3 regions of the Sphingobium sp. V4 genome follow, and region 3 is predicted to be linked to each of the others. Evidence: predicted binding sites of a transcription regulator. Region 3 holds the regulator's gene; each other region holds the start of a gene.
The links. The regulator LexA, encoded in region 3, represses DNA repair genes until DNA is damaged. The targets are predictions, from matches to a motif close to GTTCCNCNCTTGTTCT.
Positions count from the first base shown of each region.

Region 1 (3,275 bases), 460 kb from region 3:
CACCGGCGGACATCCGCATCGGCGCGGTGGTACGGCACAGCGAGCCGGACATGAAAATGGCGGATTGCGCGGCTTGCGCAATCCGCCCGGCCTGCGGCCTGTCAGGCGTTCTGACCGAAGCGACGAACGCCTTTCTCTCTGTTCTCGATCGTTACAGCCTGACCGATGCTGCGAGGGACCGGGGCCGGCTGGCGGCGTTGATTGCCGCCCTGCCCGCCCCTGCGCCAGGCGTCAGCGAGGCTTGCGTCCCTTCCTGACCTCGCCGGGATTGATACAGCTGTCCTGCACTGCGCGCGAACAGACCGGATAGTCCTTCGTCTCGCTCGGGGGCGGTGTCATGTTGCCGCCCACCGTCACAGGATTCGAGGAGGAGCCGACTGGCGCGGCCGGGTCTTTAGGCACCTCGGCGGGCGCCGGCGTCATCCCGGGATCGGCGGGAACAGCGCCGGTGGGCAGTCCTGCATTGGGATCGGCACCAGCAGGCGGCGACGGCGGCATGGCAGGTTCAGCCGGTGTGGCCGGCATGGCTGGATCGGCGGCCGGGGGTGGCATCGTGGGCGTTGCGGGATCAGCGGGCGGTGTCATGGCGTCACCGGGAGGCTGGCTGCTCGGCGCGGGCGTCTCCTGCGCGACCGCGATTCCGGACAAGGTGGTGAAACTCAGCAGGGCCGCGCCCGCCAGCAGAATCTTTTTCATCGGGATCATCCTTTCCTATGTTCTTCGCCCCGTTCGCCCGATCGGGCAGCGAAAGAACCGGCAGGATGTGTTGGACGTTCCTTACGCCGACGACCAGATGTGCCGGATGCGCGCCGGACGACCTTTCTTCGCGCGTTCAGTCCCCTTCGGGATAACGGTCGAACTTGGGAAGATCATGGGCCTTGTCCATCCAGGGTGCCGCTTCCGCCATTTGCACATGCGCCTGCGGCGGTAGCGCGGCGGGATCGTCCAGCGTCGCGGTCTGGATGTCGATCGATCCGGGGAAGATGACGGGATTGGTGTAGAACAGCCCCGTTCCGCAAACCCCGCAGAAATGGCGGGTCGCGTTTTGCGAAGATTGGTAGCGCACCGGATCGCCGCTGATCTTCACCTTCTCCTCCGGAAACAGCGCCCAGCCAACCATCGGCGCGCCGGCGCTGGCGCGGCAGTCGGCGCAATGACAGATTGCGCTGTAGGCGGGGTCGCCCTCAGCTTCGTAGCGGATCGCGCCGCACTGGCATTTACCCGAAACCATGGCTCGTCCCTCCTTGCATGATTCGCCTTTTGTTCTCATAGAAAGGCCCCCACGGCAAGGGCACGCGTCAAGGCCGTGCCCCTTGCTCAACCTTCCCCCTGTCCCTAGTTGATCGAAGATGACGCTGCCAGCCCCCACTCCCAACGACCCGCCCTATCTCAAGGGGCTGAACGAACCCCAGCGGGAAGCCGTGCTGACCACGGAAGGCCCGGTACTGGTGCTGGCCGGCGCAGGCACGGGCAAGACCGCGGCGCTGACCGCGCGGCTCGCCCATCTGATCGCCACGCGCCGCGCCTGGCCGTCGGAAATCCTGGCTGTTACCTTCACCAACAAGGCGGCGCGGGAGATGCGCGTGCGCGTCGGCGCGATGATCGGCGATGCGGTGGAGGGGATGCCCTGGCTCGGCACCTTCCACGCCATCGCCGCCAAGATGCTGCGGCGCCACGCTGAACTGGTCGGACTGCAATCGAATTTCACCATTCTCGATACCGACGACCAGTTGCGGCTGATGAAACAGCTGATCCAGGCGGAGGGGATCGACGAGAAGCGCTGGCCCGCACGGCAGCTGGGCGGCCTTATCGACCAGTGGAAGAACAAGGGCTGGACGCCCGATGATGTCGGCGCGGGCGAGAGCGAGGGCTATGCCCATGGTAAGGGGCAGAAGCTCTACGCGGCCTATCAGGCGCGGTTGCGCGACGTAAATGCGTGCGATTTCGGTGACTTGCTGTTGCATGTTCTGACGATCTTGAAGAAGCATCGCGACGTGCTGGAGCAATATCAGCAGAAATTCCGCTATATCATGGTGGACGAATATCAGGACACCAACTCCAGCCAATATCTATGGCTGCGGCTGCTGGCCCAGACCCGCAAGAATATCTGCTGCGTGGGCGACGACGATCAGTCCATCTATTCGTGGCGCGGAGCCGAGGTCGCCAATATCCTGCGGTTCGAAAAGGATTTTCCGGGCGCGACGATCATCAGGCTGGAACAGAATTATCGCTCCACGCCCCACATATTGGGCGCGGCGTCCGGCGTCATCGCGGAAAATGGCAATCGCCTGGGCAAGACGCTCTGGACCGACATAGATGTCGGCGAGAAGGTGCGGGTGATAGGCGTATGGGACGGGCCGGAGGAAGCCCGGCGGGTCGGTGAGGAGATTGAGGCGGTCCAACGCGGCGGCGGGTCGCTGGACGAGGTCGCGATCCTGGTCCGCGCCCAGCATCAGACCCGCGAGTTCGAAGACCGCTTCATCCAGATCGGCTTGCCCTATCGCATCGTCGGCGGCTTCCGCTTTTACGAGCGCGCGGAAATCCGAGACGCCCTCGCCTATCTGCGGCTGGTCAACCAGCCTGCCGACGACCTGGCGTTCGAGCGGATCGTCAACGTGCCGAAGCGTGGCCTGGGCGACAAGGCAGTGGAGAAGCTGCACCGACTCGCGCGGGCGCAGGGCATCCCCCTCGCTCTCGCCGCTGCACGCATCCTCGACACTGACGAACTGACGCCGCAGGCGCGCCGTTCGCTGGGCGCGTTTATCGGCGATCTCGCCCGCTGGCGCGATCGGGCGGCGCAATTGCCTCATGCCGAACTGGCGCGGCAGATATTGGACGAAAGCGGCTATACCGCGATGTTGCAGGCGGAGCGCACCACCGAAAGCGCCGGGCGGCTGGAAAATCTCTCCGAACTCGCGCGCGCGATGGAGGAATATGAGACGCTGGGCGCCTTTCTGGAGCATGTCAGCCTCGTCATGGACAATGAAGCGCAGGCGGACGAGCGCAAGGTCACCATCATGACAATCCACGCCGCCAAGGGCCTGGAGTTCGACACCACATTCCTGGTCGGCTGGGAGGAAGGCGTGTTCCCATCGCAGCGAGCGCTGGACGAAGGCGGGCAGAACAGCCTGGAGGAGGAACGGCGGCTCGCCTATGTGGCGATCACGCGGGCGCGTCGGCGCTGCACCATCATTCATGCCGCCAACCGCCGCATCTACGGCCAGTGGACCAGCAGCATCCCGTCGCGCTTCGTCGGCGAATTGCCGCCCGAGCAT
Region 1 is NZ_CP081001.1:1,453,017-1,456,291, forward strand. Features, by position in the region: gene K3M67_RS07380 (Rrf2 family transcriptional regulator) at 1-257, shown strand, start outside; gene K3M67_RS07385 (Fe-S oxidoreductase) at 232-696, opposite strand; gene K3M67_RS07390 (GFA family protein) at 833-1,231, opposite strand; gene K3M67_RS07395 (ATP-dependent helicase) at 1,350-3,275, shown strand, end outside.
Region 1: the regulator LexA is predicted to act here: its motif matches at 1,252-1,267, upstream of K3M67_RS07395 (ATP-dependent helicase).

Region 2 (3,275 bases), on a different replicon from region 3:
ACGATCGCAACCTCGATCACCAGATCATAGAAGGTGCGCGGCTTGATATGCGGGAGCATCGCCATCTGCGCCCGGCTCTCGATCTGGAAGGCGCCAAGCGTGTCGGCGGCGCGGATCATGGCATAGGTGCGCGGATCTTCGGGCGGGATAGAGGACAGGTCCATGCAGATGCCCTTATGCTGCTCCAGGAAATCGAACCCGCGCTTCATTGCCGTCAGCATGCCCAGCGCCAGGCAATCGACCTTCATGAACTTGAGCGCGTCAATGTCATCCTTGTCCCATTCGATCACCTGTCGGTCCGCCATGGCGGCCGGCTCGATCGGCACCAGCTCGTCGAGCCGGTCATGGGTCAGCACGAACCCACCGGGATGCTGTGACAAATGGCGGGGCGTTCCGATCAGCTCGCGGGCGAGATCGAGCGCCAGCCGCAGCCGCCGGTCGGAGAGATTGAGGTTGAGTTCCTCGGCATGGCGCTCCTGCACACCCTCTTCGCTCCAGCCCCAGACCTGAGAGGACAGTGCTTTAATCAAATCCTCCGACAAACCCAGCGCTTTGCCGACATCCTTGATCGCGCCTTTCGCGCGATAGCGAATGACGGTGGAGCAGAGCGCGCTATGGTTGCGATCATAAGTGTCGAACACCCACTGCATAACGATCTCGCGCCGCTCATGCTCGAAATCGACGTCGATGTCCGGCGGCTCCTTGCGCTCCTGACTGACGAACCGCTCGAACAACAGATCGGAGCGCTCGGGGTCGATGGAGGTGATGCCCAAGACATAGCAGACCGCGCTGTTGGCGGCCGATCCCCGGCCCTGGCAGAGAATATCCCGGCTACGAGCGAAGCGGACGATGGAATTCACCGTCAGGAAATAGGGCGCATAGCCCAGCTCGGCGATCAGCCCCAACTCATGGCGCAGCAGGCGCGCGACCTTGTCGGGCACGCCCTCGGGATAGCGCGCCTCCGCTGCTTCCCAGCTCATCTGCTCCAGCGCCGCCTGGGGCGTCTGACCGGGTACGCTGGCTTCGTCGGGATATTGATATTTGAGTTCGTCGAGCGAGAAGCGGCAGCGCTCGGCGATTTCCAGCGTCCGCGCCAGAGCCTGGGGATAACGGCCATAGAGCCGGTGCATCTCCGCAGCCGGCATCAGATAGCGGTCAGCATAAAGCTCGCGCCGGGCACCCAGCTCATCGATGGTGCAGCGATGTCGGGTGCAGGTCATCACCTCCTGCAGCACCCGGCGATGCGGATGGTGATAGAGTATGTTGCCGGTGATCACGGTCGGTACGTCATGGCGCGCGGCAAGATTGGAGAGGTTGTGCAGGCGTAGCTGATCGCCGGGCCGCCGGCGCAAGGTCAGCGCCAGATAATCCCTTCCGGCGAAGATTTCCGCGAAGTGCCCGATCACAGCCTGCGCTTCCTCTACCTCCCCCGGAAGCAATATGGCGAGCAGCCCTTCGGCAAATTCCGCGACATCGTCCCAGCCGATGATGCATTTGCCCTTCCCGCCCCGCTTCTTGCCGCGGCTGAGCAAGCGGCAGAGATGGGCATAGCCCGAGCGGTCGATAGGATAGACCAGCAGCGACTGGCCGTCGCTAAGATCCAGCCGGCAGCCGACGATCAACCGAACGCCGGTGACCTTCGCCGCCTCATGGGCGCGGACGATCCCGGCCAGGCTGTTGCGATCCGTAATGGCGAGCGCGTCGAGGCCGCAAGCCTCCGCTTGGGAAAACAGTTCCTCGCAGCTCGATGCCCCGCGCAGGAAGGAGAAATGCGAGGCGCATTGGAGTTCAGCGTATCGCATGGCGGCACCTGCCGATTCTCACATCATAGCGCATATGTTCACTATTTGTTCCGTCGCATCGAGAGTCAATCGCGGTTGCAGCCGATGACAGAAGAAGTGCGTTCAGTTGGCATCGATCCAGCCAGCAATCGTAGGTCGGGAAAGATAGGGATGGTAGCAAAACTCAAGGTATTCCGCACGCCGATCGGCTTCCATGACGCCTATGTTGCCGCGCCCAGCCAGAAGAAGGCGCTGGAGGCCTGGGGTGCCGACAGCAACCTCTTCGCGCGGGGCGTCGCGGAACAGGTTACCGATGCCAAGCTCATGAAGGCGCCGCTCGCCGAGCCCGGTGCAGTGATCAAACTTCCGCGTGGCAGCCCGGAGCAGCATCTGGCATCGCTCGCGCAATCGAAACCGCCCGCGAGCCGCAACAGGAAAAAGCCAAACCCCGAACCGGCGTCACCGCGTCGCCCGGCAAAACCCCGCCCGCGGCCCAGCCGAGCGGCGCTCGACACGGCCGAACAGAAGCTCGAGGCGCACCAACAGGCCCTCGATGCGAAGGTCGCGGAACTGGAAGAGCGGCGCGTCAGGCTGAGAGAGGAGATCAGGCGCTTGCGGGCTGCGGAAAAAAAGGAACGGACCAGACTCGAGGCAGCGATTGATGCTGCCCGCCAAAAATATGACAGCGCGTTGGCTCGGTGGAGAGCCGACAGCTGAGCCGCATCCATTCCGCACGATGCGCGTTTTCCGACCGTCAGCCTGGGGCTTGGAGCCCCGTTCCCATTCGTCACCAGGAGCGCATTTCCCATGAAGCATATCATCGGCCCCGTCATTGGCGCAGCGATCGACCGCAAGGATGGCGACAGCGGCATCAAGGGCGCGATCCTCGGCTATGTCGCCTCGGGCGCCATCAAGACCGTCGCCAAGCTCGGCTTGCTCGCCGCCATTGGCGGCGGCGTATTGGCCCTGGCGAAGTGTGTCCGGTCGGACCCGACGGCCTGATGCTGCGTTAATCATCTTATCGGGTCGCGCTCATCCCCCCGCAGTGCGGCTTGATGAGAAAAGGACCCCGCCAGCGCCCCTGCTGACGGGGTCTTCTCGTTCTGGCGGCGACTACGAAGGAACCGATACCGAGCCGAAATGTTCGTATCCCCGTTAACGATAAGCAAGGCGGAGAGAGCAGCGTGACGGATCACAGCAACGTCGAAACACCAGCGGCCATTCTCTCGGACACGGATTTCAAGGACAAGCTCGGCAAGACCATCCCGCATCTGCGCGCTTTCGCGCGCGGGCTGTGCGGCAATCCCGATACCGCAGATGATCTCGTGCAGGAAACGATGCTCAAAGCCTGGGCCGCCCGTACCCGCTTCACCGCCGGCACCAGCTTCAAGGCCTGGACCTTCACGATCCTGCGCAATCATTATTTCAGCCAGATGCGCCGCAAGCGCTTCATCGGCGAATGGGACGATTTGGTGGCCGACCGCAAGCTCGCCG
Region 2 is NZ_CP081002.1:990,058-993,332, reverse strand. Features, by position in the region: gene K3M67_RS20350 (error-prone DNA polymerase) at 1-1,802, opposite strand, end outside; gene K3M67_RS20345 (hypothetical protein) at 1,953-2,498, shown strand; gene K3M67_RS20340 (hypothetical protein) at 2,589-2,783, shown strand; gene K3M67_RS20335 (sigma-70 family RNA polymerase sigma factor) at 2,966-3,275, shown strand, end outside.
Region 2: the regulator LexA is predicted to act here: its motif matches at 1,839-1,854, upstream of K3M67_RS20350 (error-prone DNA polymerase).

Region 3 (3,275 bases):
GATGGTTCCGGTCGGCCGGTCGGTCGGCCGCTGGCTGGCGCGGGACATCCTCGCCCTGCGCGATCAGCCCTGGGCCGACCTGTCGGCGATGGACGGCTATGCCGTGCGCGCGGCCGAATATCCCGGTCCCTGGCGCTTAGCCGGCGAAAGCGCGGCCGGTGCGGCTCACCTCCCCGCGCTCTCGCCCGGCGAAGCGGTCCGCATCTTCACGGGCGCGCCGCTGCCCCCTGGCGCCGACGCCATATTGATGCAGGAAAATGCGACCCGCGATGGCGACCTGCTGCGCGCCAACGCAGATCCGCTGCCCGCCGGCCGCCACGTTCGCCCCGCCGCTTCGGATTTCGCCCGCGACACTGTCCTGCTCCGGGCCGGAACGCGCATCGGTCCGGCCCAGATCGCCCTTGCGGTGCTGGCGGGCCATGGCGATCTGCCGGTCCATGCCAGGCCCAGGGTCGCGCTGCTGTCCACCGGCAACGAACTTGTGCCTCCCGGCGCGCCGACGCCGCCGGGCTTCCTGCCGTCCTCCAACGCGCCCATGCTGGCGGCGATGCTGGCGGACGTGCCTTGCGACGTGATCGACCTCGGCATCATAGCCGACGATCTCGACGCCATGGTGGCTGCGCTGGAACAGGCCCGCGAGGCCGACATCATCGTCTCGACCGGCGGCGCGTCGGTCGGCGACCATGATCTCGTCCGTCCCGCCTTCGCCAAGGCGGGCGGCACACTCGATTTCTGGAAGATCAGGATGCGTCCCGGCAAGCCGCTGATGGCCGGTCGGCTTGGCGGTTCGCTGTTCCTCGGCTTGCCCGGCAACCCCGTATCGGCTTTCGTCACCGGCACATTGTTCCTGCTGCCGCTGATCCGTCACCTCGGCGGGGCGGTCGATCCTCTGCCGCCCGTCGGCGAATCGCGGCTTGCATCCCCCCTGCCGGCCACGGGTGATCGCGACGACTATCTCCGCGCTTGGCGCAGCAGGGACGGAGCCGTATCCGTCACGTCGCAGGACAGCGCCGCCACCGCCGCCATGGCGCAGGCCGACTGCCTGATCCTGCGCCCGGCAGGATCGCCGCCAGCCCTGCCCGGCGACCGCATGACCGTGCTTCCACTCGCGTGACGGACAGAAAAAGGGGCCGCGGAACGGCCCCTTTCTGCTGATCTGTCGGCTTGGTCAGCGTTGCTGCTTGTTGCCCGGCGCCTTGTCCTGGCGGCGTTCGTCGCCCATCTGGTCCTGCCGGTTTTCCTGCTGATGCTGACGGTCGCTCTGACCACCGCCGCCTTGCTGGTCGCGGCGCTGGGACTTGTCCTGATCATTCTGGTTGGCCATTGTCACTCTCCTATACCCTCTGTGGAGGGTGGCATTGAAACCCCCGGACCACGACGCGCGTTCCGCGAAATGCGACCGGCCGTTCGGCGCTTGACTAATCCCCATGTGTTTCCTATGCGTTCCTCATACGTTCCACGGAGGACCGCAGCGATGTTGACGCCCAAGCAGCAGGAATTGCTGAGCTTCATTCAGACCCGGCTGGAGGAGGGCGGCGTGTCCCCCTCTTTCGAGGAGATGAAGGATGCGCTCGACCTGCGTTCCAAGTCCGGCATCCACCGCCTCATCAACGCGTTGGAAGAACGCGGCTTCATCCGTCGCCTGCCCAACCGCGCTCGCGCGCTGGAGGTCCTCAAGCTGCCCGACGCCATGCACCGCCCCCCCGCGCCGGTGATGGCGCCTGCGGTCGCGCCGCAGCCCAGGGTGGCGCCTGCCCTGCCAATCGCCGCCAATGACGTGATCGAAATCCCCCTGCACGGTCGCATCGCGGCCGGCGTTCCGATCGAGGCGATGGAGGGACAGGCCATGCTCTCCGTCCCTGCCGCGCTGCTCGGCGCGGGCGATCATTATGCGCTGGAAGTATCTGGCGATTCGATGGTCGAAGCCGGCATCCTCGACGGCGACTTCGCCCTGATCCAGCGCACGGATGTCGCGCGCGAGGGGCAGATCGTCGTCGCCCTGATCGACGATGCGGAAGCGACGCTCAAATATTTCCGGCGCGAAGGCAGCCGGGTCCGGCTCGACCCCGCCAACTCGGCATATGAACCGCAGATCTATGATCCGCGTCAGGTCCGTATCCAGGGCAAACTCGCCGGTCTGCTGCGCCGCTATAACTGAGATTTTCCGGACCTCGGGCGCACGATCCAGGGATGGGCGTCGCCCGGTCGATGGACGGTGTGAACTTCGCCATCTTGCAGGCTGATGGACAGGCCGCCGGTGCGCGCCAGCAACCGGCGGTCAATCTTCAACCAGCGCGGACGGCACCAGCGCGGCAGGCCCCGATCGCTGATGACGATATCCGCCGCCGCGCAATCCCGTGCAAAGTCGCGCCGCGCGATCAGCATGTCGCTGCGGGTCAGGAGCAACCGCCAGTCTCGACCCGTCCTGTCTCTCAACCCGACTGCGCAAAGGTCCGCTGAACAGCGCGCCTGCGGCAGCGCCGCGATGGCTTCCAGCTCACCGTCATGGCCCGCACTTTCCGACAGCACGTCGCGGACATAGTCTCCCGCCCCGGCGCGCAGGGTCGCCATGCCCTTCTCTATCCGCACCGCCACATGCCGTCCGTCGCCCGTGACCAGGACATCCGGCGGTGACGCCATCAGGGTCGCCGCCATGCCGATGCCCAGCGGCGCCAGCCCCAGCCACCTGATTCCCGTCCGCCACAACAGGCACCACAGCAACCCGACGACGGTCATGCCGAACAGGGTGGCGCCCATGGCCGGCGCCACCATGGTCGCCATCGGACTGGCGGCCACGCTGTGGGCCAGAAGCAGGAGCAGGTTGAGCGCTTGTTCCGTCACCCACCAGGCCGGAGCCCCCAGTCCCACCAGGTCGAGCGCCAGCGCCAAGGCCTCCAGCGGCATGACCAGGAAGGTGGTGAGCGGGATCGCGATCAGGTTGGCGAAGGCGCCCAGCAGGCCCGCCTTGTGGAAATGAAACAGCGCGATCGGCATCAGCACCAGTTCGACGGCGACGCCGGTCGCCAGCGTCACCGCCAGAAGACGGCCGCCTTTGCGAATCATCCCTTCATCACGCGCCGCGGCAAAGGCGCGAAAGCGCGGATGCTCGGCCAGCGCCACCAATGCCGTCACTGCGGCGAAACTCATCTGGAAACTCGGCCCGACCAGCGCCTCGGGCCAGAACAGAAGCACGACCAGCGCGCCGGCCGCCACCAGCCGCAAGGTGATCGCATCGCGCCCCATCGCCAGCCCGCCCAGAACCAGCAGTGCGGCGA
Region 3 is NZ_CP081001.1:994,044-997,318, reverse strand. Features, by position in the region: gene K3M67_RS05245 (molybdopterin molybdotransferase MoeA) at 1-1,114, shown strand, start outside; gene K3M67_RS05240 (hypothetical protein) at 1,169-1,324, opposite strand; gene lexA (transcriptional repressor LexA) at 1,475-2,158, shown strand; gene K3M67_RS05230 (ComEC/Rec2 family competence protein) at 2,149-3,275, opposite strand, start outside.